3 regions of the Rhizobium beringeri genome follow, and region 2 is predicted to be linked to each of the others. Evidence: riboswitches for the same ligand, from Rfam matches in the RefSeq annotation. Region 2 holds a riboswitch; each other region holds the start of a gene.
What was found. Region 2 has a riboswitch for FMN ahead of ribN (riboflavin transporter RibN). Riboswitches for the same ligand answer to the same signal wherever they lie in the genome.

Region 1: another riboswitch for FMN. It lies ahead of ribB (3,4-dihydroxy-2-butanone-4-phosphate synthase); the one in region 2 lies ahead of ribN (riboflavin transporter RibN).
Region 3: another riboswitch for FMN. It lies ahead of ELH03_RS13415 (6,7-dimethyl-8-ribityllumazine synthase); the one in region 2 lies ahead of ribN (riboflavin transporter RibN).

Annotation. Positions count from the first base shown of each region.
Region 1 covers NZ_SILG01000001.1:2,217,317-2,226,776, forward strand. Annotated here, with positions in the region: gene ELH03_RS11185 (sugar ABC transporter substrate-binding protein) at 1-658, shown strand, start outside; gene ELH03_RS11190 (sugar ABC transporter ATP-binding protein) at 687-2,165, shown strand; gene ELH03_RS11195 (SDR family oxidoreductase) at 2,188-2,976, shown strand; gene ELH03_RS11200 (hypothetical protein) at 3,010-3,201, shown strand; gene ELH03_RS11205 (glucose 1-dehydrogenase) at 3,259-4,041, shown strand; FMN riboswitch at 4,231-4,429, shown strand; gene ribB (3,4-dihydroxy-2-butanone-4-phosphate synthase) at 4,556-5,191, shown strand; gene ELH03_RS11215 (SDR family oxidoreductase) at 5,278-6,045, opposite strand; gene ELH03_RS11220 (DMT family transporter) at 6,374-7,282, shown strand; gene mobA (molybdenum cofactor guanylyltransferase MobA) at 7,292-7,921, shown strand; gene mobB (molybdopterin-guanine dinucleotide biosynthesis protein B) at 7,918-8,439, shown strand; gene ELH03_RS11235 (PAS domain-containing hybrid sensor histidine kinase/response regulator family protein) at 8,371-9,460, opposite strand, start outside.
Region 2 covers NZ_SILG01000001.1:1,315,980-1,325,439, forward strand. Annotated here, with positions in the region: gene clpX (ATP-dependent Clp protease ATP-binding subunit ClpX) at 228-1,505, shown strand; gene lon (endopeptidase La) at 1,909-4,326, shown strand; gene hupB (DNA-binding protein HupB) at 4,533-4,808, shown strand; FMN riboswitch at 4,996-5,150, shown strand; gene ribN (riboflavin transporter RibN) at 5,235-6,143, shown strand; gene ELH03_RS06795 (esterase-like activity of phytase family protein) at 6,240-8,438, shown strand; gene ELH03_RS06800 (aldo/keto reductase) at 8,525-9,460, opposite strand, start outside.
Region 3 covers NZ_SILG01000001.1:2,638,702-2,648,161, reverse strand. Annotated here, with positions in the region: gene ELH03_RS13425 (alpha/beta fold hydrolase) at 1-103, shown strand, start outside; gene ELH03_RS13420 (SDR family oxidoreductase) at 167-937, shown strand; gene ELH03_RS13415 (6,7-dimethyl-8-ribityllumazine synthase) at 1,004-1,438, opposite strand; FMN riboswitch at 1,517-1,659, opposite strand; gene ELH03_RS13410 (SRPBCC family protein) at 1,900-2,346, shown strand; gene ELH03_RS13405 (GCG_CRPN prefix-to-repeats domain-containing protein) at 2,578-2,886, shown strand; gene ELH03_RS13400 (hypothetical protein) at 3,002-3,226, opposite strand; gene ELH03_RS13395 (adenylate/guanylate cyclase domain-containing protein) at 3,511-4,629, shown strand; gene ELH03_RS13390 (winged helix-turn-helix domain-containing protein) at 4,703-5,347, shown strand; gene ELH03_RS13385 (MFS transporter) at 5,344-6,606, shown strand; gene ELH03_RS13380 (LysR family transcriptional regulator) at 6,593-7,528, opposite strand; gene ELH03_RS13375 (phytanoyl-CoA dioxygenase family protein) at 7,725-8,648, opposite strand; gene ELH03_RS13370 (helix-turn-helix transcriptional regulator) at 8,746-9,460, shown strand, end outside.

The sequences.
Region 1 (9,460 bases), 900 kb from region 2:
AGGTGCGGCGGCTGCGACCGTTCCGGTCAAGCTCGCAAAGAGCGCTGGTATTCCGGTCGTGAACGTTGACCGCAACGCCGAGGGAGCACCCGGCGATACCTTCCTTGCAACGGATTCCGTCGCGTCTGCCAAGGCCGTGTGCGACTACATCCTGAAGGAAGCCGGCGGCAAGGGGAAGATGGTCATCATCCACGGCCAGAAGGGCACGACGCCGGAAGTCGATCGTTCGAAGGGCTGCGCTGAATCTCTCAAGGCATATCCGGACGTCAAGGTTGTCGCCGAACAGTTCTCGAACATCTGGAGCCAGGACGAAGGATTCCAGATCATGCAGAATATGCTGCAGGCAAATCCGGACGTTTCGATCGTGTTCGCCCAGGCCGACGGTCTCGCCCTTGGCGCCGCGCAGGCGATCAAGGTCGCCAATCCTTCCCAGAAGATCGTGGTTGGCGGCTTCGATGGTGACACCGCAGCTCTCGAAGCGCTCAGCAAGGGCGTCTTCAACGTAACTGCGACCCAGCAGACGCAGAAGATGGGCCGCGACGCGGTTGAAAACGCCGCCAAGCTTGTCGCCGGGGAGAAGGTGCCGCCGGTCCAGCTCATGGATGCCACGCTGACAACCAAGGAAAACGTCGCAGGCTTCATCGCCAACCATCCGTAATGAAGTCGAGGTCTTGAGGAGGTGTGCCGTGACTGATCCAGTTCTTTCCCTGAGGGGCATATCCAAATGGTATGGGCCGCTCCAGGTTCTGAAGAATGTCAGCTTGGACGTCTATCCGGGCGAGGTAGTTGCACTTCTCGGTGAAAACGGAGCGGGCAAGTCAACACTATCCGGCATCATCGCCGGGTCCCGCACACCGTCCGAAGGATCAATGACATGGCTGGGGCAGCCTTATGCCCCGGCCACCCCAAGGGAAGCGATCGACAAGGGCGTTGTCCTGATCCACCAGGAGCTGCAGCTTCTGCCGCAGCTGTCGATCGCGGAAAACGTCTTCATCGGACGCTGGCCGATGAAGAACGGCGTCGTCGACCGTCCCCAAATGGTTCGCCGGGCCCAGGATCAGCTCGCTCGCTTGAACCTTCACATACCCGCAACGCGGAAGGTCGCCGGCCTTTCTACAGCAAATCAACAACTCATCGAAATCGCCAAGGCGTTGGCTCTCAATGCAAAGCTCCTGATCCTGGACGAGCCGACCGCGGCCCTTGGTGGCGCGGAGACGGAAGCTCTCTTCGAACAGGTTAGAAAGCTTCGTTCAGAGGGCGTCGGCATCGTCTACATTTCCCACCGCATGGAAGAGATCAAGCGAATAACCGACCGGATCGTCGTTCTTCGCGATGGCGAGCGCGTGCAGGAATTCTCAGACAGCGCGACCCCGGTGCGAACGATTGTCGAGAGCATGGTCGGACGCCCGCTTGACCGCTTGTTCCCTGCCCTGCCGGTTCCGACAGACCATCCGGTACTCCAGGTGTCCGGGCTGAGCTCGCCGGACAACTCGTTCCGTGACGTTACCTTCGATGTGCGCGCCGGGGAAATTCTCGGGATCGCCGGACTGGTTGGCGCCGGCCGCACGGAACTTGTCCGCGCCATTTCGGGCGCGGACCCAATCAGTGCAGGTTCGATCAAGCTGGAAGGCGAGGAACTCAGGCTGCGCGATCCGGCGGACGCGATCGCCAAGGGCATCGTGATGGTCCCGGAAGACCGTAAGGAGCAAGGCCTGGTTGTCGGGCACCGGATCGGCGAGAACATTATCTACGCCAATCTCGACAAGCTGGGCGGGCGTTGGATTACGCCGAGCGTCAAGCGCTCGTTTGCAGAGAAGGCAGTTGCCAAGTTCGGCGTAAAGGGCCGTGCGGAGCAATATGCCTCGGACCTGTCCGGCGGCAACCAGCAGAAGGTCGTCATCGCGAAATGGCTGATGCGCGATCCTAAGGTCGTCGTACTCGACGAACCGACGAGAGGCATCGACGTCGGCGCCCGAGCCGGCATCTACGACATCATCGTCAATCTTGCCAAACGGGGCGTGGCGGTCATCGTCGTAAGCTCGGACCTCGAGGAAGTTCTCGGAGTCTCCAATCGCATTCTCGTGCTTGCGCAAGGCAAGCAGGCGGGGATTCTCAATCGTGACCAGGCAAATGACGTTTCGGTCATGGAGCTAGCCACCATCTAAACAGACAGAGAAAGGAAGAGCGGTGTCCGACATCACTCTGAACGCCCCAAAGCTTTTCGATCTCAGCGGCCAGGTTGCCATCGTTACCGGAGCCGGCAGTGGCATTGGTCAGCGCATTGCCATCGGCCTTGCGCAATGCGGCGCCGACGTGGCGCTGCTCGACCGCCGAACCGACGACGGACTGGTCAAGACAGCTGAACATATTCGCGCCGCCGGCCGCCGCTCGATCCAGATCGCGGCGGATGTCACGAGCAAGTCTTCCCTTGGAGAGGCAATAGCACGTACTGAGGCAGACCTCGGCCCATTGACACTTGCAGTCAACGCGGCGGGCATCGCTAACGCGAACGCAGCGGAAGAAATGGAGGAGGATCAATATCAGACGTTGATGGATATCAACCTGAAAGGCGTCTTTCTTTCCTGCCAGGCAGAGGCTCGCGCCATGCTGAAGAATGGACGCGGCTCCATCGTCAACATCGCTTCCATGTCGGGTGTGATCGTAAACCGCGGGCTGAGCCAAGCGCACTATAACGCCTCCAAGGCCGGCGTGATCCATATGTCGAAGTCCATGGCGATGGAATGGGTCGACCGCGGCATTCGCGTCAACACCATCTCCCCCGGATACACGGCAACGCCCATGAACACCCGTCCGGAGATGGTCCACCAGACCAAGCTCTTCGAAGAGCAGACGCCGATGCAGCGCATGGCAGCGGTGGACGAGATGGTAGGCCCGGCGGTGTTCCTGCTGTCGAATGCGGCAAGTTTCGTGACCGGCGTCGATCTTCTCGTCGACGGCGGTTTCTGCTGCTGGTGATGCGATGAGAAAGCTCATTGCCGCCGCTGGAAAGTGACCGGTCTCGCTTCCTCCCTGGCTGAGATCGAGGCGCTGAAGGGACTAACGGGCATGACGGCGTGCGATATCGTCGTCTGCCCGCCCTTCACGCCGATCGAACGGGCTGTCGAACGGGCGGCGGGCTCGGACGTCGTCATCGGCGCTAAAGACTGCTTGAATTCGCGACAACCGGTTGAGATCCAATAATGATCGCATGGTAGGTCGCACCCAGATTTGCTGTTTATCGACGGACAAGGAAAGAGCATGAAACGCTTTGAGCAGAAGACTGTCGTCATTACTGGGGGTAGCCGCGGCATCGGCGCCGCCATCGCAAAACGTTTTGCGCGCGAGGGCGCCAATCTCGTCGTCTCGGCCAATGAGGACCTGGTCCATAGCGTTGCCGAACAGATCCGGGCCGAAGGCGGCAAGGCGATCTCATTCGTGGGCGATGTCACCGACAAGGCAAGCGTCATTGCACTCTATGATGCCGCCGAGAAAGAATTCGGCGCGGTCGACGTCTCGATCCAGAATGCCGGCGTCATCACCATCGCCCGGGTCGAGGACTTGACCGAAAACGAGTGGGACAAAGTCATGGCCGTCAACACCAAGGGCGTCTTCCTCTGCGCCCAGGAGGCGATATCAAGAATGCGCAAGCACAAGCGCGGCGGCCGCATCATCAACACCGCCTCCGGCCAAGCCCGCGACGGCTTCATCTTCACGCCGCATTATGCCGCCTCGAAAATGGGCGTCGTCGGCATCACCCAGAGCCTGGCCAAGGAAGTCGCAACCGAGAAAATCACCGTCAACGCCTTCTGCCCCGGCATCATCGAGACCGACATGTGGGCCTATAACGACCAGGCCTGGGGCAAGCTGCTCGGCAACTACGCCCCCGGCGAGCTGATGAAGGAATGGGTCGAGGGCATCCCGATGAAACGGGCCGGCTCCGGCGAAGACGTCGCCGGCCTGGTCACCTTCCTCGCCAGCGATGACGCCGCCTATATCACCGGCCAGACGATCAATGTCGACGGCGGCCTGATCATGTCCTGATGCAGGTCGCCCAACAGTGCGCAGTGGTTTTGGGCGACCTGCATGGAAGGATCAAACCACCAACCAAGCGCGGAAGGCGACCCGGTCGTCGCCTCCGTGTGAACAGTGTGTCCATCGGCGTTAGGGCAGCTTTGCATTTTTGCCCGGTCGACTGACCTTGCCATCCGCCTGTTTTTGATCCTATCTTTGAAATGTTCTCAGGGCGGGGTGTAATTCCCCACCGGCGGTATCAGGAGCAATCCTGGAGCCCGCGAGCGCTTCCGGCACTACAGCGCCGCGCGTCTTTCAGACGCGCAAAAGACGCTGTAGCACTTTGAATTGCTGGAAGGTCAGCAGATCCGGTGAGATGCCGGAGCCGACGGTATAGTCCGGATGGAAGAGGACAACACGGGCAGTCGCACTCCATCCTGGAGTCGGCTGACGTTTGTTCGCCCAAGGGCAGAAGGCTCGCTCACGGATTGAGCCGAGCAGACCATGTCAGCCCGCTGACATAACCCTTGAAAGGCCAGACAGCATGACTATCGCAACAATTGAAGATGCCATAACAGCCATTGCCAGCGGCAAGATGGTCGTCGTCGTCGACGACCAGAACCGGGAAAATGAAGGCGATATCGTGGTCGCGGCCGATGCCGTCACTCCGGAGACAATCGCTTTCATGATGACCCACGCCCGCGGTCTCGTTTGCATCGCCATGGAAGGCGAGCGTCTCGATGCGCTCGATATTCCGCTGATGGTACCCAACAACACGGAATCGCACAAAACTGCCTTCACGGTCTCGGTCGATTATCTCAAGGGCACGACGACGGGCATTTCTGCGGCGGACCGTGCCGCCACCGTCCGCGCCCTCGTCGACGATCGCGCAAAGCCTGACGAATTCGCCCGCCCCGGCCACATCTTTCCGCTCCGCGCCAACCCCCGCGGCGTGCTTGGCCGCCCCGGCCACACCGAAGCCGCCGTCGATCTCGCCCGCCTCGCCGGAAGGATCCCCGCCGGCGTCATCTGCGAAGTCGCCAACGACGACGGAACCATGTCCCGCCTGCCCGAACTCACGCTCTTCGCCGAACGCCACAACCTCCCCCTCGTCACCATCGAGGATCTGGTCGCCTACCTCGACCGCCAGGCCGAAAGAGACATACGCGAAGTCGCCTGATCGATGCTTTTGTTGCGGCGGCATAGCCCGCCGCAACAAAGAGCGTACCACAGTGATGACCCTGACGGCGCCTTCCCTTGCCCGCCCTATGTCCGGCTGATCGAAACCCCACCATCCGCCAGCATCGCCGTGCCGGTCACGAAGCTCGACATGTCGGAGGCGAGGAAAAGCGCCGCATTGGCGATCTCTTCGGGTTGCGCCATGCGTTTTAGCGCATGCAATCCCTCGACGAAGGCGAGCACTTCCGGCGTGGCATCAGGCGCGTTGGTGATGCTGGCGGGTGTGTCGGTGCCGCCGGGAAGCAGTGCGTTGACGCGGATCTTCTGCGCTCCGAGTTCAGCGGCGAGTACCTGCACGAAGCCGATCAGCCCCGCCTTGCTCGCCGCATAGGCGGCCATGCCAGGCATGCCGACGGTGTGGCCGACGAAAGTCGAGGTGAAGATCAGCGATCCGCCGCCTTTTCCCATCGCCGCCGACTGGTGCTTGGCGCCGAGGAAGGCGGCGGTGAGATTGGTCTCGATCGTCTCGCGCCAGCCCTCCACCGACAGCCCGGCGACCGGCCCCATCTCACCGAGGATGCCGGCATTGTTGAAGGCGATGTCGAGCCGGCCGAAACGCGAGACTGCCGTCTCGACGAGCCTTGCCTGCAGCGCCTCGTCCCTGACATCGCCTGATATGGCGACGGCCTGACCACCCTCCGCCTCAATTTCCGCGATGACCGCATCGAGCGCGTCCTGTCGCCGGCCGGTGACCACAAGCTTGGCGCCTTGCCGCGCAAAGAGTTTCGCCGCCGCGCGGCCGATGCCGGAGCTTGCGCCGGTGATGATTGCGATCTTGTCGTTGAGAAGTGTCATTTCGGTCTCTCCTGGGTTGTTGCGAGATCTGAGATGCTCAAACATCAGGCGATGCGGCCACCCGTTTCCCGCGCATGAAGAGAAAAACGCCTATGGCCGAACCGGCAGCGCGACGGCGCGTCCTCATCGACGCCTTGATTGCGGCATCGGAAATATCGGAATTCACTTTATAAAACGGGGATTTGTCGGGACTTCCACCCACACGCCTGCGTTGACATCAGCGCCATTGTGCACCGCATCATCGATTTATGGCTGGTGTGACATTCATCCGATTCCCTTCATGCATCTTCGCGACTAAAAGGGGCGCACAGGTAACGGGAATCTCTTCATGCCGCGGTCACGCAATACTGAGGGCGCCATCTATATGAGCATGGCGATGGCCGGCTTTTCTGCAAGCGACGCTCTATCCAAATCGGTGATCGCCTATATGAACGCCGGCGAGATCATGTTCCTGCGCGGCCTCTTCACCAGCCTGCTTGTCTATCTGATCGCCTGGAAAATGGGCGCGCTGCGTTCCTGGCGCATCATGCTGCAGCCGATGATCATCTTCAGGATCATCTGCGAAACACTCTCCGCCGTCACCTATATTACCGCGCTCGGCATGATGCCGATCGCCAATGCTTCGGCGATCCTGCAGTCGCTGCCGCTGGTCGTTACCTTCGGGGCTGCGCTGTTCTTCGGCGAGCCGGTCGGCTGGCGGCGCTGGTCGGCAATCCTCGTCGGCCTCGTCGGCGTGATGATCATTATCCGTCCCGGCCCCGATGGATTCACCGCCGCTGCCCTGCTCTGCGTCGCCGCGGTGCTGACGACGGCCGGCCGCGATCTCGCCACCCGGAGCATTAGCCCGGAGATTCCCTCGCTGATGATAACCGTCATCACCGCCATATCTGCCTCCTTCTTCGGCGCGCTGCTCATCCCGGTGCTCGGCGGCTGGCAGCCGGTCAGCGCTAACGCGCTTGGGCATCTCGTGCTCGCATCGGTGCTGGTGCTCGTCGGCTACCAGTCGGTCATCCTCGCCATGCGCACCGGCGAAATCTCCTTCGTCGCACCGTTCCGCTATACCAGCCTGATCTTTTCTTCCCTGCTCGGCTTCCTCTTCTTCGCCGAAGTGCCTGACAGCTGGACGCTCGTCGGGGCTGCGATCGTCATCGCCTCAGGGCTCTATACATTCTATCGTGAGGCCAAGCGCCGTGTGTCGCCGATCGCGCAGGAATCCGCCCCGCGCGCGCCGGTCTGAGGAAGGATGATGGCTGAATTCTCGCTCGACAGATCTGATATAGCAGGCGTTGTATTGGCCGGCGGCCGCTCGCAACGCATGGGCCGCGACAAGGCAGGCGTGATGCTCGGGGCCGAGAGCCTGCTCCATCATGTGCTGACCCGCCTCTCGCAGCAGACCCCGCTCGTTGCCGTCAATGCCGATGCCGCCGCCGAGGGCGTGCCTGTCGTTCCCGACCGATTTCGCGGCAAGGCCGGACCGATGGCCGGCATCCATGCCGCCATGGTCTATGCCGCCGGCCTACCCTCGATCACCCATGTTGTCACCGTCTCGGTGGATTGCCCGTTCTTCCCGGCCGATCTCGTCGTCCGGCTGGCGGCAGCGATCGAGCACCCGTCGCAGATCGCCATTGCCGCCTCCGAGGGCCGCAGCCATTCGGTCTTCGGGCTCTGGCCGGTGACGCTGGCCGCCGATCTCGGAGCCTGGATCGCCACCGACGAGAAGCGCCGCGTACGCGACTTCCTGTTACGGCATGACGTTACGGAAGTGGCGTTTCCGCTGCATCCGACCCGCGCCAGCCTGCTCGATCCCTTCTTCAACATCAACACGCCCGACGATCTCGTCGAGGCGGAACGCTGGCTGGAGGCCCTTCGCGGATGACTGCACCGAAAATTTTCGGCATCGCCGGCTGGAAGAACTCAGGCAAGACGGGGCTCGCCGTCCGACTGGTGACGGAGTTCACCCGCCGCGGCTACAGGATCTCGACGATCAAGCACGCCCATCATGATTTCGACATCGACAAGGTCGGGGCCGACAGCTACCGCCACCGCCAGGCCGGCGCCCACGAGGTCACCATCGTCTCCGGCACCCGCTACGCCATCATGCACGAGCTGCGCGGTGCGCCGGAACCCGAGTTCGAGGAGATCCTCGCCCGCCTCGCCCCCTGCGACCTCGTGCTGATCGAAGGTTATAAGCGCGAGCCGATCCCGAAGATCGAGGCCCGCCGCCTGGAAGCGGCAAATCGTGAACCGTTGGCGCCGAGCGATCCCCATATCTGCGCTATCGCCGCCGATCATGCGGTCACGGATACGGCCCTGCCGGTCTTCGATCTAGACGACACAGGCGCCATCGCCGATTTCATCGCTGACATCGTTGGCCTTGGACAGGCGAGGCTTTGAACCACCTGCGTCAACGCCGGATCTAAGAAGCGGAGCCGTTTCGCTTGCCATCGCCTTGGCGATTTCCTTGGCGAGCTGAGCCTGATCATAGGGCTTTGCCAATCTCGGAAGATCGATATCGGTGCCGGCAGGAAGATCGGCATAACCTGTCGCCAGCACGATCGGCAACGCCGGATAAATGTCCCGCGCGGCCTGGGCAAGCTGTGCGCCGGTCATACCAGGCATCGAATAGTCGGTTATGACAAGGTCGAAATGCTGACCGCTGCTGATCAGTTCCAGCGCCTGCGCGCCGGAGTTTGCCTCGACGACCTCGTGGCCGAGGTCTTCAAGCATGTCGACCGAACTCATGGCGATCAAGGCATCGTCATCGACCAGGAGGATCTTCAGTCTGGATGCAGCTTGCGGAACGGGCAGTTCCGCTTCGATCGCCCGCTCGGGGCGCCGTTCGGTCGCCGGAAGCCACAATTCAGCGGTCGTTCCGATCCCAAATTCGCTTTTCAGACGAAGTGCGCCATTGAGCTGAACGGCAAGTCCGTGGATCATCGATAAGCCTAGGCCCGTGCCCTTTCCGAGTTCTTTGGTCGAGAAAAACGGATCAACCGCCTTCTTCAGCGTCTCCGCATCCATGCCGGTGCCGCTGTCGGCCACCGCCAACACAAGATAGGCGCCTTTGCCGAGAACGCCGTCATCGCCGGCCACCTGCTCCTCGCGCAGCGAGATGGACAGCGTCCCGCCATCCGGCATTGCATCGCGGGCATTGACCGCAAGGTTGAGCAGCGCCAGTTCGAGCTGGTTCGCATCGACCAGCGCCGGCGGCAGGGTTGCCGGCAGGATGGTTTCAATGCTGATCGAGGATCCGACCGAGCGCCGCAGCAGATCTTTCATGCCGGAGACCAGCTCGGTCAGATCGACGGGCTTGACCTGCAGATCCTGCTGTCTGGCAAAAGCCAGCAGCCGCTGCGTCAGCGCCGCCCCGCGCCGCGCACCCTGAATCGCCCCGTCGACCAGACGCGTCGCCTTG
Region 2 (9,460 bases):
GAAGACGCTAATAGTAGCTATTAATGCTATGTTGAATTTTTATGACATAGCATTCGGCATTCGAAGGGGAATTCGTTGCCGCCGGGACCACGACATGATTGGTTGGCCCCGGTTCGTACCCCCTGAAGCCCTTCTCGGCAAAGGCTCCGGAAACGGAGTGCCGCCAGGAGCTGATAGAGTGGACCGCGATTTCGCCTTGAAATGCGGCGTGCTGGAAGGAAAATGATATGAGCAAGGTCAGCGGCAGCAACGGCGGCGACTCCAAGAACACTCTCTATTGTTCGTTCTGCGGAAAGAGCCAGCACGAAGTCCGGAAACTGATTGCCGGACCGACCGTCTTCATCTGCGATGAATGCGTCGAATTGTGCATGGACATCATCCGCGAGGAGAACAAGTCCTCGATGGTCAAGTCCCGCGACGGCGTTCCGACGCCCCAGGACATCATCAAGGTCCTCGACGAATACGTCATCGGCCAGCGGCAGGCGAAGAAGATCCTGTCAGTCGCTGTGCACAACCATTACAAGCGCCTGGCGCACGCCTCCAAAAACGGCGAAGTCGAGCTGGCGAAGTCGAACATCATGCTCGTCGGCCCGACCGGCTGCGGCAAGACCTATCTTGCCCAGACCCTCGCCCGCATCATCGACGTTCCCTTCACCATGGCTGATGCGACGACGTTGACAGAGGCCGGTTATGTCGGCGAGGATGTCGAAAACATCATCCTGAAGCTGCTGCAGTCGGCCGACTACAACGTCGAGCGTGCGCAGCGCGGCATCGTCTACATCGACGAAGTCGACAAGATTTCGCGCAAGTCCGACAACCCGTCGATCACCCGCGACGTCTCGGGCGAGGGCGTGCAGCAGGCGCTGCTGAAGATCATGGAAGGCACGGTCGCTTCCGTTCCGCCGCAGGGCGGCCGCAAGCACCCGCAGCAGGAATTCCTGCAGGTCGACACGACGAACATCCTGTTCATCTGCGGCGGCGCTTTTGCCGGCCTCGACAAGATCATCTCTGCCCGTGGCGAGAAGACCTCGATCGGCTTCGGCGCCTCTGTCAAGTCGCAGGATGACCGCCGCGTCGGCGAGGTCCTGCGCGAACTGGAGCCGGAAGACCTAGTCAAGTTCGGCCTCATCCCCGAGTTCATCGGCCGTCTGCCGGTTCTGGCGACGCTCGAGGACCTCGACGAGGATGCGCTGATCCAGATCCTGTCCGAGCCGAAGAATGCGCTGATCAAGCAGTATCAGCGGCTGTTCGAGATGGAAGACGTGGAACTGAACTTCCACGAGGACGCTCTGCGCGAAATCGCCCGCAAGGCGATCGTACGCAAGACCGGCGCTCGCGGCCTTCGCTCGATCATGGAGAAGATCCTGCTCGACACCATGTTCGAACTGCCGACGCTGGAAGGCGTGCGCGAGGTCGTCATCTCCGAGGAAGTGGTGCGCGGTTCGGCCCGTCCGCTTTACATCTATGCCGATCGCCAGGAAGAAAAGGCCAACGCTTCGGCGTGACCTTACGGCTTTCGTATGATTATTTTGGGGGCTTGCCATCGGCAGGCCCCTTTCTATTTGAAAAACCATGCGAAGCGCTGTTAGTATTTGCCGGTTGGAACCGAAATTACCTTTGCCGATGTTGCGCAAGGGGTAGTGTTTGGCAATGATGCAATGATTCCGTAAACCTCTTGCTGGCGTTTGCATTTTAGCCGGGTCGGAAGTGGTAAGCGCCGGTCCAGCCACGCGCTTCATAGTGTTGGTGTTCCGTTGTAATAAAGCTGTCACATCCGAGGGACGCGGGCGTTAGCGTGGCTTGAAAAGCGTAGTCAGAACCTCCACTTGTAGCAACAAGTGAGAGTGCCGGCCGGTCCCAAGCGGCCGTGCAGAGAGCCCGGCAACGGGACGATGGAAAGGACATAAAATGACGAAGAAAACGTCTGTAGCGAGCAGCACTGCCTACCCTGTTCTGCCCCTGCGCGACATCGTGGTTTTCCCGCATATGATCGTGCCGCTGTTCGTCGGACGGGAAAAGTCGATCCGTGCGCTCGAAGAGGTCATGGGTTCCGACAAGCAGATCATGCTGGTGACGCAGATCAACGCCAGCGACGACGATCCGGATCCTTCCGCGATCCACAATGTCGGCACCGTGGCGAACGTGTTGCAGCTCTTGAAGCTGCCCGACGGCACCGTGAAGGTTCTGGTGGAAGGTCGCGCCCGCGCCGAGATCGACACCTATACCAGCCGCGAGGATTTCTATGAGGCGCTCGGCCATGTGCTCGAGGAGCCGCATGACGATCCGGTCGAACTGGAAGCCCTGTCGCGTTCGGTCGTCTCCGAATTCGAGAGCTACGTGAAGCTCAACAAGAAGATTTCGCCCGAAGTGGTCGGCGCCGCCAGCCAGATCGACGACTATTCCAAGCTCGCCGATACGGTCGCTTCGCATCTGTCGATCAAGATCACCGAGAAGCAGGAGATGCTGGAGACCACCAGCGTCAAGCAGCGCCTCGAAAAGGCCCTCGGCTTCATGGAAGGCGAGATCTCGGTCCTGCAGGTCGAAAAGCGCATCCGCTCGCGCGTCAAGCGCCAGATGGAGAAGACCCAGCGCGAGTATTACCTGAATGAACAGATGAAGGCGATCCAGAAGGAACTCGGCGACGGCGAGGAAGGCCGCGACGAGATGAGCGAACTGGAAGAGCGCATCTCCAAGACCAAGCTGTCCAAGGAAGCCCGTGAAAAGGCCGATGCGGAGCTGAAGAAGCTGCGCCAGATGAGCCCGATGTCGGCGGAAGCCACCGTCGTGCGCAATTATCTGGACTGGCTGCTCGGCATTCCCTGGGGCAAGAAGTCGAAGATCAAGGCCGACCTCAACAATGCCGAGAAGATCCTCGAAGCCGATCACTTCGGTCTCGACAAGGTCAAGGAGCGCATCGTCGAATATCTGGCCGTGCAGGCCCGTGCCACCAAGATCAAGGGCCCGATCCTCTGCCTCGTCGGTCCTCCGGGTGTCGGCAAGACCTCGCTCGCCCAGTCGATCGCCAAGGCGACCGGCCGTGAGTATGTCCGCATGGCGCTTGGCGGCGTTCGTGACGAAGCCGAAATCCGCGGTCACCGCCGCACCTATATCGGCTCGATGCCCGGCAAGGTCATCCAGTCGATGAAGAAGGCGAAGAAGTCCAACCCGCTCTTCCTGCTCGACGAGATCGACAAGCTCGGCCAGGACTATCGCGGCGATCCGTCCTCGGCCCTGCTGGAAGTGCTCGATCCGGCGCAGAACATGACTTTCATGGACCACTATCTGGAAGTCGAATACGACCTGTCGGATGTGATGTTCATCACGACGGCGAATACGCTGAATATTCCAGCGCCCCTGATGGACCGCATGGAGATCATCCGTATCGCCGGCTACACCGAGGATGAAAAGCGCGAAATCGCCAAGCGGCACCTGCTGCCGAAGGCCATCAAGGAACATGCGTTGCAGCCGGAAGAATTCTCGGTCAGCGACGACGCCCTGATGGCGATCAGCCAGCAGTACACCCGTGAAGCCGGCGTCCGCAACTTCGAACGCGAACTGATGAAACTCGCCCGCAAGGCGGTCACTGAGATCATCAAGGGCAAGACGAAGGCCGTTCATGTGACGGCGGCCAACATCTCCGACTACCTGGGCGTCCCGCGCTTCCGCCATGGCGAAGCAGAGGGCGAGGATCAGGTCGGCGTCGTGACCGGTCTTGCCTGGACGGAAGTCGGTGGCGAGCTGCTGACCATCGAAGGTGTGATGATGCCGGGCAAGGGCCGCATGACGGTCACCGGCAATCTGAAGGAAGTCATGAAGGAATCGATCTCGGCAGCGGCCTCCTATGTCCGCTCGCGCGCTGTCGATTTCGGCATCGAGCCGCCGCGCTTCGACAAGAGCGACATCCACGTGCACGTGCCGGAAGGTGCAACGCCGAAGGATGGCCCCTCGGCCGGCGTCGCCATGGCAACAGCGATCGTCTCGATCATGACCGGCATCCCTGTGGACAGGCATGTCGCCATGACCGGTGAAATCACCCTTCGCGGCCGTGTGCTGCCGATCGGCGGTCTCAAGGAAAAGCTGCTCGCAGCGCTTCGCGGCGGCATCAAGAAGGTGCTGATTCCGGAGGAAAACGCCAAGGACCTGGCGGAGATTCCTGATAACGTGAAGAACAACATGGAGATCATCCCGGTATCCCGCATGGGCGAGGTGATCAAGCATGCGCTGATCCGGCGGCCGGAGCCGATTGAATGGGACGGCACGGTGGAAACGCCGGTCATCACATCGGTCGAAGGCCTCGATGAGACAGGCGCAACCATAGCGCATTGAGTGGCCTTTGCCACATTTATGCCCAATTGGCCCAAAACACGCAAAAAGGCTGGCGGAAACGCCAGCCTTTTTTGTGAAAACGTCATGTAGACGCTTGCTTTTCCTTGATTTGCAGGGCTTTTGGGTTTTCGGCGGGCCTGATGAAACCTATTCTGCGCCTAGCTTACTTTTGAGTCGTTTCATACCATTTAGAAAGGGGTGGAAACATGAACAAGAATGAACTCGTGTCCGCAGTAGCCGAAAAGGCAGGACTGACGAAGTCCGACGCGGCTTCCGCTGTTGACGCGGTTTTCGACGTTGTCCAGGCTGAACTCAAGAACAAGGGCGACATCCGCCTCGCGGGTTTCGGCAGCTTCACCGTTTCTCATCGTGCCGCAACGAAGGGCCGTAATCCGTCGACGGGCGCTGAAGTCGACATTCCGGCTCGCAACGTGCCAAAATTCACGCCCGGCAAGGGCCTGAAGGACGCCGTCAACGGCTGATCTGATATTATCCGTCAGCCGGAAACGAGACCGGTTGTGCAGGATTTGAGAGGGGTTCGGCTTTGCCGGACCCCTTTTGCTTCAGAGCATGATGCCGAAAAGTGTGAGCGGTTTTCGGACGACATCATGCTCTACTTTTTTGATCTGAGAGCACTCTTGCCGCCGCGCGGGCTTTGATCTACGACATTTCCGTTCTCAGGGCGGGGTGAAACTCCCCACCGGCGGTAAGGGTTTCGGCTCGAGCCCGCGAGCGCCTTCCCTTGTGTCCAAGCGGGGGAGGGGTCAGCAGATCCGGTGCGATTCCGGAGCCGAGGGTTAAAGTCCGGATGGAAGAGAATGAGTGTCGGTCGTGCGAAGGGCAGGGATCCGCCATGTCGCTCGTGTCCGTGCCTCATGCGTCCTGATTTATGTTGGTCCCTGTTCTGGATGAAAGACATGAATCAGACTTCCCTTGCAGTCTCGCCGTCCCGGGCCGTTGTCGGTGCACTCTGGATGGTGCTTGCCGGCATTGCTTTTTCGCTTCTCAACGTCGTCACCCAATGGCTGACGATGAAGCTTGCCTTTCCCTCGGCGTCGGCAGCCTTCTGGCAATATGGCTTCGCCTTCCTGTTTTCGCTGCCGTTCCTCAAGAGGCTCGGCCTTGCGGCGATGCGCACGCACTATCCCTGGCGTCACCTCGTGCGCGTCGCGCTTGCCGCGCTCGGTGTCGAGGCCTGGGTCGCCGGCCTTGCCGCCGTACCGATCTGGCAGGCGATCGCACTGGTGATGACCTCGCCCTTCTTCATCATTCTGGGCGCCCGGCTTTTCCTGGGTGAACGCGTCGGCCCGGCTCGCTGGGCAGCGACGGCAGCGGGTTTCACCGGAGCCATGATCATCCTGCAGCCATGGTCGGACGGCTTTGGCTGGGCGGCACTCTTGCCTGTGCTCTCGGCGCTGCTGTGGGGCGCCTCGTCGCTGATCACCAAGAGCCTGACTGGCATTGAACGACCGGAGACGATCACCGTCTGGCTGCTCGTTCTGCTGACGCCGATAAACGGCGGGCTGGCGCTTATGGCAGGTTTTGCAGTACCGACGGGTGCAACACTTGCCCTGTTCCTGCTGGCGGGGCTGCTGACCGCAGCAGCGCAGTATTTCCTGACGCTTGCCTATGCCGCAGCGGATGCCGCCTACGTCCAGCCGTTCGACGATCTGAAGCTGCCGTTGAACGTTCTGGCCGGTTGGCTGTTCTTTGGCTACGCGCCGGCGGGTTACCTCTGGCTGGGAGCGGCTCTCATCCTGTCTGCTTCGCTCTTCATCATGCGAAACGAGATGCGCAGAGAGCGCAAACCAGCCTGACGCGCTCAGGTACAAAATGTCGCATCTGTCATGCCTCTGTCATGCCGCTCCCGCAGAAAACTCCTGTTTCGAATGTTCGACACATTGGGGGATTTCATGACAATTTCATCGCGCAAGGCAGCGCTCGCTGCCGCGCTTCTCGCATCCGTCGCCTTTCCGGCCACGGCCGAACCGGTTTTCAACCGCGTCGCTTCCTTTCCGGTTGCGCAGAACCTGCCGGCTGACAAGGACAAGCTTTCGGTGAGCTCCGCCGAAATCATCTCAGCGACCGACGACGGCAACACGCTGATCTATAGCGACAGCCCGCTCGGCGCGATCGGCTTCATCGACATTACCGATGCCAAGGCTCCGAAGGCCGGCGGTGCGGTGATGATGGACGGCGAGCCGACATCGGTCACCTCCAGCGCCGGCAAGGCGCTCGTTGCCATCAACACCTCCGAAAGCAAGGCGAAGCCCTCGGGCCGTCTCGCGATCGTCGACGTAGCGACCAAGAAGATCGAAAACAGCTGCGATCTCGGCGGCCAGCCGGATTCGATCGCCCTCAACAAGGACAAGACGCTCGGCACCATCGCGATCGAAAACGAGCGCGACGAAAAGGTCAATGACGGCAAGATCCCGCAAATGCCGGCTGGCGACCTCGTCGTCTTCCAGGTCAAGAACGGCACCGTCGATTGCGGCACCATCAAGCACGTCGCGCTGGCCGGGCTTGCCGGCGTCGCTCCTGAGGATCCGGAACCGGAATTCGTCGCCTTCAACGGCCTGAACGAGATTGCCCTGACATTGCAGGAGAACAACGAAATCGTCATCATCGACGCCAACACGGCTGAAGTGAAGACGCATTTCTCCGCCGGCAGCGTCGATCTCACGGGCATCGACACCAAGCGTGACGGCGCCCTGAAATTCTCAGGCGAAGCCAAGGGTGTGCTACGCGAGCCCGACGCCGTGAAGTGGCTGGACGACAACCGCCTCGTCGTCGCCAATGAAGGCGACTACCAGGGCGGCTCGCGCGGCTTCACCATCTTCGACAAGACGGGCAAGCTTCTCTACGAATCGGGCGCATCCTTCGAACGCGCCGTCGCCCATATCGGCCACTATCCGGAAAGCCGGTCGGGATCGAAGGGCGTCGAGCCCGAAGGCCTTGAAGCCGCCAAGTTCGGCGACGATCAGTATTTCTTCCTGCTCGCCGAGCGCGCTTCGGTCGTCGGCGTCTATAAGGATACCGGAGCTGATCCCGAGCTTGTCCAGCTGTTGCCATCCGGCATTTCGCCGGAAGGCGCGATCGCCATCCCTAAGCGCAATCTTTTTGCGACCGCCAACGAGCTTGACCTCGGCAAGGATGGCGGCGCGCGCTCGCATGTGATGATCTACGAGCGCTCGGAAGGCGAAAAGGCCTATCCGCAGATCGTCTCCGCCGAGAAGGATGGCAATCCGATCGGCTTTGCAGCCCTTTCGGGTCTCGCCGCCGTTCCGGGCAAGCCGGGCATGCTCTACGCCGTCAGCGACAGCGTTCTGGGCTCGCAGCCGACGATCTACACGATCGATGCCAGCAAGAAGCCGGCCGTCATCACCGACGCTCTCGTCGTCAAGCGTGATGGCGCCCCGGCCCAGAAGCTCGACATCGAAGGTATTGCGGCTGCTGCCGACGGCTCCTTCTGGCTCGCCTCGGAAGGTTACAGCGAGCGGCTCGTCCCGCACGCCCTCTACAACGTCAATGCCAAGGGTGACATCAAGGCCGAGATCGCCCTGCCGAAGGAGCTCGTCGCCAACGAAATCCGCTACGGCTTCGAAGGCGTGACCATTGTCGGCACCGGCGACGATACGACGCTCTGGATGGCGGTCCAGCGTGAGTGGAGCGATGACGAGAAGGGCTTCGTCAAGCTCGTCTCCTACAATCCGAAGAAGAAGGAATGGGGTGCTGTGCGCTATCCGCTCGACAAGACGGAAAGCGGCTGGGTCGGCCTGTCGGAAATTTCCGCCCAGGGCGACAGCGTCTACATCATCGAGCGCGACAATCTCGTCGGCGATGCCGCCAGGCTGAAGAAGCTCTACAAGGTCGCGATATCGGAGCTGAAGCCTGCCAAGCTCGGCGGCGAGTTGCCGGTCGTCAAGAAGACCGAAGCCCATGACTTCCTCGGCGAACTGAAGACCGCGACCAATGGCTATGTGCTGGACAAGCTTGAAGGCTTCACCTTCGACGCATCGGGCAAGGCCTACGCGGTCACCGACAATGACGGCGTCAGCGACTCCTCCGGCGAGACCCTGTTCTTTCCGGTCGATCTCGTCGGCACGAACTGAGCCCACCAACTGACCTTGACGGATCGATGACATGAAAATGGCCGGGTTTTCGCCCGGCCATTTTTGGTTTCGAAATGTCCGACGGCCTACCAGCGCTGATGCACATGCGGCGCGATCAGCCGCTCGTAGATCTCGCGCGTTGCTGCCATGACATCGGCCGAAAGCGGCGCAAGGTCGGCGGCGGCCGCGTTGGCCCTGGCCTGCTCGGCGTTACGCGCTCCGGGGATGACGACGGTAACGGCATCGCTCATCAGGATCCAGCGGAGCGCGAAGGCGGCCATGGTGGCGCCCTGCGGCACCAGCTTGCGCACCTCTTCCACCGCCTGCAGGCCGATCTCGAACGGCACCCCGGCAAAGGTCTCGCCGACATCGAAGGCTTCGCCGTTGCGGTTGAAATTGCGGTGGTCGTCGCTGGCGAAGTGCGTGTCCTGGGTGATCTTGCCGGAGAGAAGACCGCTGGCGAGCGGCACGCGGGCGATAATCGCCAAGTTCTTGCGGCGCGCTTCCTGGAAGAACAGATGGTCGGGGCGCTGGCGGAAAATGTTGTAGATGATCTGGATGCTGACGACGCCGGGATATTCGATCGCCTTCAGGCCGTCCTCGACCTTTTCGACGCTGACGCCGTAACCCTTGATCTTGCCGGCCTTCTGCAGCTCGTTCAGGCCATCGAAGACCTCCGGCTGGTAAAGCACCTCGCGCGGCGGGCAGTGGAGCTGCACGAGGTCGAGACTGCCGACGGCTAGATTCGTGAGGCTGCGGTCGATGAAGCCTTCAAGGTTAGCCTTGGTGTAGCCTTCCGCGACATGCGGGTTGAGGCGGCGGCCCGCCTTGGTGGCGACCATCGGGCGCTTGGCCCCACGCGCCTTCAGGACGTCGGCAATGATCTTTTCCGAGCGGCCGTCGCCATAGACATCTGCCGTATCGATGAATGTCATGCCGGCATCGAGCGCGGCATTCAGCGCCGCGCGTCCGTCGGCCTCGCTGATATCGCCCCAGGAGCCGCCGATCTGCCAGGCGCCGAA
Region 3 (9,460 bases), 1.3 Mb from region 2:
TAATCCCAATGTGGTCGTCCGCTTCCTCGACACCGGCCATTTTGCGCTGGAAACGCACGCCGCCGAGATCGCGGCCGCGATCCGCGATTTTCTGGCCCGCTGACGGAAAACCCGGCCACGGCCCTCCGGAAGGGGGGCCGTGGCTCTCGCCAACAGGAGATCTGCCATGTCGAACTCAGTAGCCATCATTACCGGCGCCAGCCAGGGCATCGGCCAGGCAACGGCGCTGCGCCTGGCGCGCGATTTTTCGGCGCTGGTGCTGGTCGCCCGCAACCGCGCCAACCTTGAGGAGACCGCGCAAGCGGTGAGGGCGGTCGGCGCGCAGGCCCTCGTCATCGGCGCCGACCTTGCTGAGCCGGCGGCGGCGCAGGCCGTGGTCGATCAGGCGCTCGGTGCCCTCGGCCGCATCGATGCGCTGCTTAACATCGCCGGCGCGGTGCCGCAGATCGATCTTTTCGAAATGACCGACGCCCAGTGGGAGGGCGGACTGGCTCTGAAGCTGCATGGCGCGCGGCGCCTGACGATCGCGGCATGGCCGCCGTTGAAAGAGACCAAGGGCTCCGTCGTCCTGATGTCGGGCAATTCGGCGGTATTTCCGAAGGCACCCTATGCAGCGGTCGGAACGATCAATGCCGCCATTGTGGCGCTGGCCAAGGCCTTTTCCGATCGCGGTATCGCCGATGGCGTGCAGGTCAACAGCGTACTGCCCGGTCCCGTCATGACCGGCCGGCGCCGTTCCTATCTCAAGCACTGGGCGCCGCTGCACGGCCTGACCGTAGAAGAGGCGACCGCCAATTTCCCCGAGCAAGCAGGCATCGCCCGCTACGGCGAACCGGAGGAAATCGCCGAGCTGATGGCGTTCCTGGTATCGCCGGGCGCCCGCTGGATGACCGGCTCGACGCTGCGCATGGATGGCGGCGAGGTGAAGTCGATCTGATGTGGGCGACGGCGGGATTGCCCGCCGTCTTCATCGCCTGTTGTTCTTCTGCTCGTCGAGCCGCTGTCACGCGGCAAGAGCGGCGCGGGTTTTGCCGATCGTCAGAGCCGCCTTTGCTGCTTCACGGCCCTTCTCGACGAAATGTGCGCGGTAGATCTGCTTGTGGTGCTCGGTTTCCTGATACTGATGCGGCGTCAGCGACACGGAAAGTACCGGTACGCCCGTATCCATGCCGGCGCGCATCAGCCCATCGACGACGGCCTGGGCGACGAATTCGTGGCGGTAGATTCCGCCGTCGACGACGAAGGCCGCGGCAATGACGGCGCCGTAACGCCCGGTTGCCGCAAGATCGCGGGAGAGCAGCGGCATCTCGAATGCGCCGGGAACATCGAACACGTCGACCTGCTCGGGCGGAACGAGCTGGTAGAAACCATCAAGGGCGCGGTCGACGATGTCGGCGTGCCAGCTGGCTTTGACGAAGGCGTAGCGGGTGGGTGTCACGGTAATCTCCTTTGGCGAACAGACACATCACCCAAGGCGATCACGAACGTTCCCGACAGCCGCAAGGGCGGCAGGAACGCACGTTCTCTTTCATCCGGACTATGACCGTCGGCTCAGGCATCTCACCTGATCTGCTGACCCTTCCTGAGAAGGCGCTCGCGGGCTCGCAATCAAAATTGCATACCGCCGGTAGGGACTTTCACCCCGCCCTGAGAACGGCGCGAACAATAGGGGGAAGGCGACTGGCTGGCAATAGGTCGAAATGCTTTCGCGGCCGGAGCTGGATCAGGGCTCCGCAAGCGGCGATTTCGCTCGTTTGTCGATGGCGACGGGCAATCCCTCTTGCGGAGGAGGAGCTTGCGCCTACATGCTCTCTGTGAGGACATCCACGTCAGAAGCACGACAAGACAGGACGCGCTGTCTCCGCCTGGGCGGGGCCGTGACAACCATGGGAGAGAGTGATGCCAGAATCTTTCGTCGTTCACCGCGAGGCGCATATCGCGGCGCCGCCGGCTGCGGTGTTTGCACTGATGACCGATCCGGAGAAGATCCTGCGCTGGATGGGAACAGAAGCGCAGGTCGAGCCGCAGCCCGGCGGGCTCTATCTCGTCAACGTCACCGGCGCCCGCTTTGCACGCGGCTCGTTTCGTGAGGTGGTGCCGGTTCATCGCCTTGCTTACAGCTTCGGCTGGGACGGCAGCGAAGTGGTGCCGCCAGGGTCGAGCTTGGTCGAGATCGACCTGATCGAGCAGGGAGGCGGAACGCTGCTGCGGCTCACCCATAGCGGCCTGCCCAGCGCCGACCAATGCGCCGGCCATGCGGAAGGCTGGGCGCATTACCTCGAGCGGCTGACCGAAGTCGCCGCCGGGCGTGATCCAGGTCCCGACCCTTTTTACGGCAGGACGTAGCCCGGCTTTTCCACCTTCGACATCGCGCGCTGCCAGAACAGGATGATTTTAGACTGGATCAACCCAAAGTCTGAATCCTGTTCTAAATTAAAGAGTTAGAGCACGATTTCGTCCGAAACCGCTCACATTTTTCGGCATCACGCTCTAGCGCCAAACATGAACGCGCAGTTCATCTCCAGTTCAATTTAGCGGCCATAAAGTAGGGGCGGCTGGATTGAAATGGAGTTCTCGATGAAAGCACTTTCTATCGCGGCTGCCTTGCTCGTTGGCGGCCTCTCGATCGGTACCGCGGAGGCGATGCCGATGGGGACAATCAAAGTCCAGAGCAACGTCACAAAGGTCGACTACGCCTGCGGTCGCGGATGGCATCTGACGCGCTGGGGTGAATGCCGGCGAAACTGGAGACGCCCGCCGCCGGTAGCTTTCTACGGTGGTCCGCCCCGCTGGGGTTGGGAGCGGCGTCACCGGGATTGGGATGGCCCGCGCTGGCGCCATGAGAGGCGCTGGGATCGCGACCGGCGTTGGCGGGATGATGACTAAAGGTCTCGCTTAGATGTAAATGGACGAAGGCCGGAGCGATTTTCGCCCGGCCTTTTCTCATAAAACAGCTTCGCCGACGCTGACAGCCAGCGTTCTTGCGATTTGCCCGAGAGGGTCAGATCCTGCTGACGAGCCAGTGCGTGTCGTCGATCAATTCCTCGAGCTCGACGGGATCCTTGACGCCGAATTCGAACCATTCGACGAGTTCTTTCGCCTTGCGGCTGCTTTCCTCCGCCGTCAGCTCGACCTGATACCTTTCGCACCATCGCCGAAGGATCGACGTCAGCAGCGTCATGTCATTCCCATCCAGCGGATCTTTTGGCCAGAATATCGTGCCCATCGCACCCCTCAATCACACGATGACGAACGGCCCTATAATGGAATCAAAGTCGCGCAAGTTTAAAGTGTTTATTTTTTGTTTTCCACCGCAGTGGATGGTTTTTCGACAGGGGAGTGGACGCACTTTTGGGGTGACAGGTTGAGTCGATGGGAATGTCCTCACGGACACCCGTGGCGTGTCCTGATGAACGTGCAGGATATCTGCTTGTCGAACCCGGGATGACCGCAAGCGGTCACTCCGGGGATGTCCTTGCGGCTGCCCCGGTGAGCGTGCGATGTTAAGCTATGGATCTGCCGTCCCCCCTTGCCTGGCTGGTTGACGAGGCCGGCGCCTCGCCTGGTCCCGAACGGTTTCTGGCCGAACTCGGGCGCAGGCTGCTGGCCGATGGCCTGCCGCTTTCCGGCGGCGCGCTGACCCTTTCGGTGCCGCATCCGATCATAGCGCGGCGCACCTGGCTGTGGCGCGCCGAGACCGGTGCTGTCATCGAGGCGTTAGCCTTTGCCGCGGCTCCGCAGAGCGAGGCTGGGCGCGAGTGGCTGGCCGGGCTCGGGCCGGTATGGGAGGCCAGGATCGGGCCTACGCAGGATAATCAGGCATTGGACAGCCCGCTGCTTGGCTGGGCGGGGGTTGCAAACGGGGTAGGGGGCAGCGCATTCGGCCCGGCCGAGGCTGGCCTGCTGCACGAAGTTGCGCGTTTTTCTGCAGCCCCGCTCGCCGCTTTGGCGGCGCGGGAGGCGCGGGCCGCGCTGCTTGAAGCCTATCTCGGCCGGCGCAGCGCCGCCCGGGTGCAGGCCGGCGCGCTTGCCCGCGGCACCGGCGAGACCATCCGCGCAGCCCTTCTCTGCGCCGATCTGCGCGACTTCACCGCGCTCTCCGAGGTGACCGAGCCTCACGTGATGATCACCGTACTGGACGCCTGGTTCGACCGTGTCGCGGGCGCCGTGCATGCCTTCGGGGGCGAGGTGCTGAAGTTCATCGGCGACGGCGTGCTGGCGATCTTTCCGGTCACGGCTACGTCGAGCGAGAGCGACGCTGCCCGAGGGGATCGCGAGGCCTGCGAGGCCGCGCTGCGCGCGGTCGCCGCCAGCCGCGCGGGCATGGCCCACCTCGATCAGGTGCGCCAGGCGCAGGGGCTGGCGCCGCTGCCCTTCGGCGCAGCACTGCATTTCGGCGAGATCCTGTGGGGGAATATTGGTGCTGCCGACCGGCTGGATTTCACCGCCATCGGCCCCGCCGTCAATCTGGTCAGCCGGCTGGAAGGGCTGTGCAAGCCGCTCGGCCGAAGTGTGCTGATCTCGGGCGCAGTGGCGGCGAATACGGCAACGGCCCTGATGCCGCTCGGAGAGCACACCTTGCGCGGCATCGCCGCCCCTTGCGCGGTCTTCACCCTGCCTGAGGATTGAGCCGCGGACAGGGCAGTTGCATTTATGCAAAGAAAGCTTTGCAAAGATATCTTTGCAATAGTAGGCTTCCGGCATGAAAAATCCGCGCCCGCCGCCTGCTCAATCCGTCACCGCACCCCGCACCCTCAGCCGCGTCGTGCCCGATCCAACCGCGCTGAAGGCGCTGACGCATCCTGTCCGGCTGCGCATGCTCGGCATGCTGCGGGTCGATGGACCCGCCACGGCGACGCAGCTTGCGGCGCGGCTCGGGCTGAATAGCGGCGCGACCAGCTATCACCTGCGTCAGCTCGCCCAATACGGCTTCATAGAGGAAGCGCCGCATGCTTCGCGGCGCGACCGCTGGTGGCGCGCCAGCCACGAGCTCACCTCGGTGCCGGCAAGCGAGGTTGAGGGCGAAGCGCTGGATCTCGATCTCGCCTTCAACCAGGCGATACTCTCTCTGCAGGTCGGCCAGATGCAGCAGGCGCTGGAGGAATATGCCGAGCTGCCGGCGGAATGGCGCAAGGCGAGTACGGCCAGCGATATCATCATCCCGATGACGGCCGAACAGGCCGAAGCCCTGACCAAGCGGCTGACCGATACCATTCTCGAAGCGATGCGGGTGGCTCCGCCTCTGGGGGAGCTGGCACGCCCGGATATGGTTCCTTTCTCGATCATGCTGCACGCCTTTCCCTATCCGGGCCGGCTCCCGCATCGCGAGGGGGATGATGGGTCATGAGGAGCGGCCGGCCATTCCTGGCGCTTGCCGCGGCCGAGACGCTTTCGCTTTCCGGCACGCGGCTGTCGACCATCGCTATTCCCTGGCTGGTGCTGAGCACGACGGGCAGCCCCGTTTTAACCGGGCTGACGGCGATGATGGAAATGCTGCCCTATGTCGCCGCCAAGGCGCTCAGTGGGCCGCTGATCGACCGCGTCGGCCCGAAGCGCATCGCTGTCGTCTGCGACACCGCGTCGGTGGCCGTGGTGATGCTGGTGCCGCTGCTCGATTGGCTCGGCCTGCTTGATATGTCGCTGCTGCTGCCTGTCGTCTTTGCCATGGGTGTGCTGCGCGGTCCATCCGATGCTGCCAAACAGGCGATGGTGCCCGATATTGCCGAATTGGCGGCGGTGCCGCTCGAGCGGGTGACCGGCCTCGTTGGCGCCATCGAGCGGCTGGCCTCGACCGCGGGTGCGGCCGGCGCCGGCGCGCTGATCGGCCTGATCGGCCCGGGCCAGGCGCTGGTGGTCAATGCCGTCACCTTCGCCGCCGCTGCGCTGATTGTGGGAGTAGGCATCCCCGGATTGCGGCGCGTCCCCGAGCCGCGCTGCATGCCGGAACCATGCGGCCTGCCCGAGGCCCGGCTGGGCGGGATGTCCTCCTATCTCGGCGATCTCAGGGAAGGCTGGCGCTTTCTGCGCGGCGACGCGGTGCTCGTCAGCATCGTCATCATGGTGGCGACCACCAACCTGCTGGACCAGGCCTATCACGCGGTGCTGCTGCCCGTCTGGACGCAGAGCTCAGGCCATGGCCCGGAATTGCTGGGGGCGATGTTTTCGGCCTTCACCGGCGCCTCGATCGCGGGTGCTGCGATTGCCGCTGCGATCGGCGAGCGGATGCCGCGCCTGATGGTTTATACCGTGGCCTTCCTGCTGACCGGATTTCCGCGCTTTCTCGTTATTGCGCTGGATGCGCCGCTTCCGCTCATCTTCCTCACCCTGGCAATCGCAGGATTTGCCTCGGGCTTCCTCAATCCGATCCTGTCGGCGGTGATCTTCGAGCGCATCCCCAAGCCGCTGACCGGCCGCGTCACCGCGATGAACGCCGCCCTCTGCTTCGCGCTCATCCCCTTCGGCGGCCTCGTCGGCGGCGCACTGATCAGCATGATCGGCCTCGCCGCGGCACTCTCGCTCACTGGGCTCGCCTATCTCGCCGCAACCCTCTTTCCCTTGGCGCTGAAGAGCTTTCGCGGCTTCGACAAGCCTATCACCCAGAGCTAGCGTCGCGGTTGCGTGCCTGGCCCTGGTCCCCAAGCTCCTCGACCATCAGATCGATGAAGCGGCGGACACGCGGTTCCAGCAGGCGCTTGTCGGGATAGAGAACGGCCATCTTTGCGTCGTCAGTTTCGAGGCTGGGCAGGACCTGCCGGAGGCGCCCGGCGACGAGATCGTCGGCGACGAGAAAATCGGGAAGGAGGGCAATCCCCAGTCCCGCCAGGGCGGCGTCGCGGATTGCCTCTGCGCTGTCGAGCCTCAGACGGCTGCGCCCTTGCGCTTTGACCCAGGGACCGCCTTCACCGCGAAAGCGCCAGCCCTGCCTTTGATTGCGGCTGGCAAAAATCAGGCAGTCGTGGGCCGTGATATCGTCGATATCGCCCGGCTCGCCGCGCTCGGCAAGGTACGACGGCGAGGCGCAGAGCCGCGCCTTGTAGCTGGCGATGACGCGCGAGACCAGGCGGGTGTCCAACGTCGTCGTTGCGCTGATCCGGATCGCCAGGTCGAAGCCTTCCTCGTCGATGTCGGCCAGGCGATCGGTGAAGCTCACTTCGACCTGGATGTCGGGCCAGGTCCGAAGATATTTTTCAAGCAGAGGCAGCATGACGAGCCGCCCGAAGGCATCGGGAACGGTGAGCCTGAGAACGCCTCGCGGCGTGCTGTTCTGCCCTGCCACGCTCGCCTCCGCCTCGTCGACCGATGCAAGGATCTGCAGCCCGCGCTCGTAGAACATCCGGCCTTCGTCGGTCAGGCTCAGCGTTCTCGTTGTGCGGTTGAGCAGGCGCGCGCCGAGCCGGTCTTCCAGGCGGATGACCGCCTTGCCTGCCGCCGAACGGGACAGGCCCATGGCCTGGCCGCCGGCGATAAAGCTCCCCGCATCGACGACGGCCATGAAGATCAGGATATCGTTCAGGTTCGTACGCGGCATGAAGCAACTCGAGCGGTTCGGCTACGTCAATAAGTCGGGCAGTGATGGGATCGTTCAAGGCCCGGACCATCAACGCCCATCGCGGCAGTAAGGTCCCCACGCTTCGCTTCTATGTAGACGTCCCTTCGCCAATCAACCTGCTATAGCAGCCATCGCACCGGATCGCAGGTCAAAGATGGGCACTGGAAAAGCCGGGCTACAGCATGTCGCCGAGGCTCCAGTGGTTGTTCCATCGGACGTCGATCTCGTCGTCGACATTCTGATATCTTATGTCGGTGGAGAGGCGCAGCCGCCGGCTGCGGTCCTGGTTGGTGGTCGAGGCATGGATCATGTAGGGCGAGTGGAGCACCACGTCACCGGCCTCATAATCGGCGGCGAGCCAGCGGGTGTCGAAGCGCTCCGCCATACCAGGGAGATCCTTCGAGACCCAGCCGCCTTCCGCCATGTGGCTGTTATAGGCGCTGATCCGCTCTTCCGGAGAAAGATCGCCGCTTGCGGCCTGGAACTCGGCTTCCATCTTGACGCCCAGTGCGTGCGAGCCTTCGAGGTAAACCAGGCCGCCCATCTCGGTGGGGATGTCGCCGATTGGAATCCAGGCCGTCACCAGGCGGCTGGTGCCGCCGCGGAGATAGACGAGATCGTAGTGGGCGGGCGTGGCCGCCGGGGATCCCGGCTGGATGAAACGCATGAGCTTGCGCTTGTGCAAATAGGAGATGCCCTGCAGGAAATCGTCCATGAAGCGGGCGAGCGGCGGTTGCGCACAGAAGCCTTCATAGGCGGCTGAGCGGACGAGCGACATCAGGCGCCGGTCCGCCAGGCTCCTGTCGAAGCCACCGGCAGAAGCGATGCCCAGAGAAAAATCGCTGCCGGGCTCGACCAGTCCGGTTTCGGCGAGATGTTCGAAGACCCAGCGGCGGAAGTCGATCACGCCAGCCTTCGGCAGAAGGCCTTTCAGCCAGACATAGCCATCGTCCTGGTAGCGGCGGCGGATGGCGTCGACACCGATGGCGGGATCGGTCGGCGTGAGCAAGCCCGTCCGCTCCACAGGCAAGGTCTTGCCATGGGCGGCAAGGGGAAATTCCGGCTTTCGGACCCTCATGACCTCCGCAGCAATTGACATTTCACTCCTCCGTCGTTTGAGTTGGCTTGTCATCAATTACCTGATCCGGCACGCCAACCGACATAGAGGAAATTCATAGCTGGACTTTTCGCTCATCATGAGAAACACCGAAGCCATCTATAGAACGCCGCTTGCCGCTGCCGGTGGACTTGCTGTCACCGGCAGCGGCAGGCAGCAGGCTCGCCGCGCGGTGACGGAGCGGAAACTGCCGAGTTTCGCCGTCGTCCTGGTAGAGCGCGGGCAGGGCTGGCTGGAAACCGCCGCCAGCGGCCGCCTGAGCCTGACCGGACCTGCGCTGTTCTGGCTGTTTCCCAACCGGGTGCATTCCTATGGCCCCGACGAAGGCGGCTGGGACGAGCGCTGGGCGCTTTTCGAAGGATCATTCACGCGGGACTTCGTCCGGTTGAGGCTCATGACCGAGCGACAGCCCGTCGTGGCCTTGCATCACGTAGATGAGATGGCGCGGCTATTCGGCATCCTGCATGCCGACCTGCTCGACGATACCAACCTCGGGCCGGCATCGGCGGCCTTGATGCTGCATCGCATCGTCATATCAGCCGCAAGACAGGCAAGCGGCGCGGCCGATCAGCGCCGAGACAGGCCCGACATGGCCGAAATCGTCGAGACGCTGCGGCAACGCGCAATGCAACCGCTGGACATTACAGCCTTCGCCGCCGAGCACGGCATGTCGCCGGCGACGCTGCGCAGGCGGTTCACGCTCGAAACCGGGCTGCCGCCCAAGGCATTCCAGCTTCGTGCGCGCATGGACCACGCGAAACAGCTCTTGGTAACCACTGACGAGAAGATCGAAA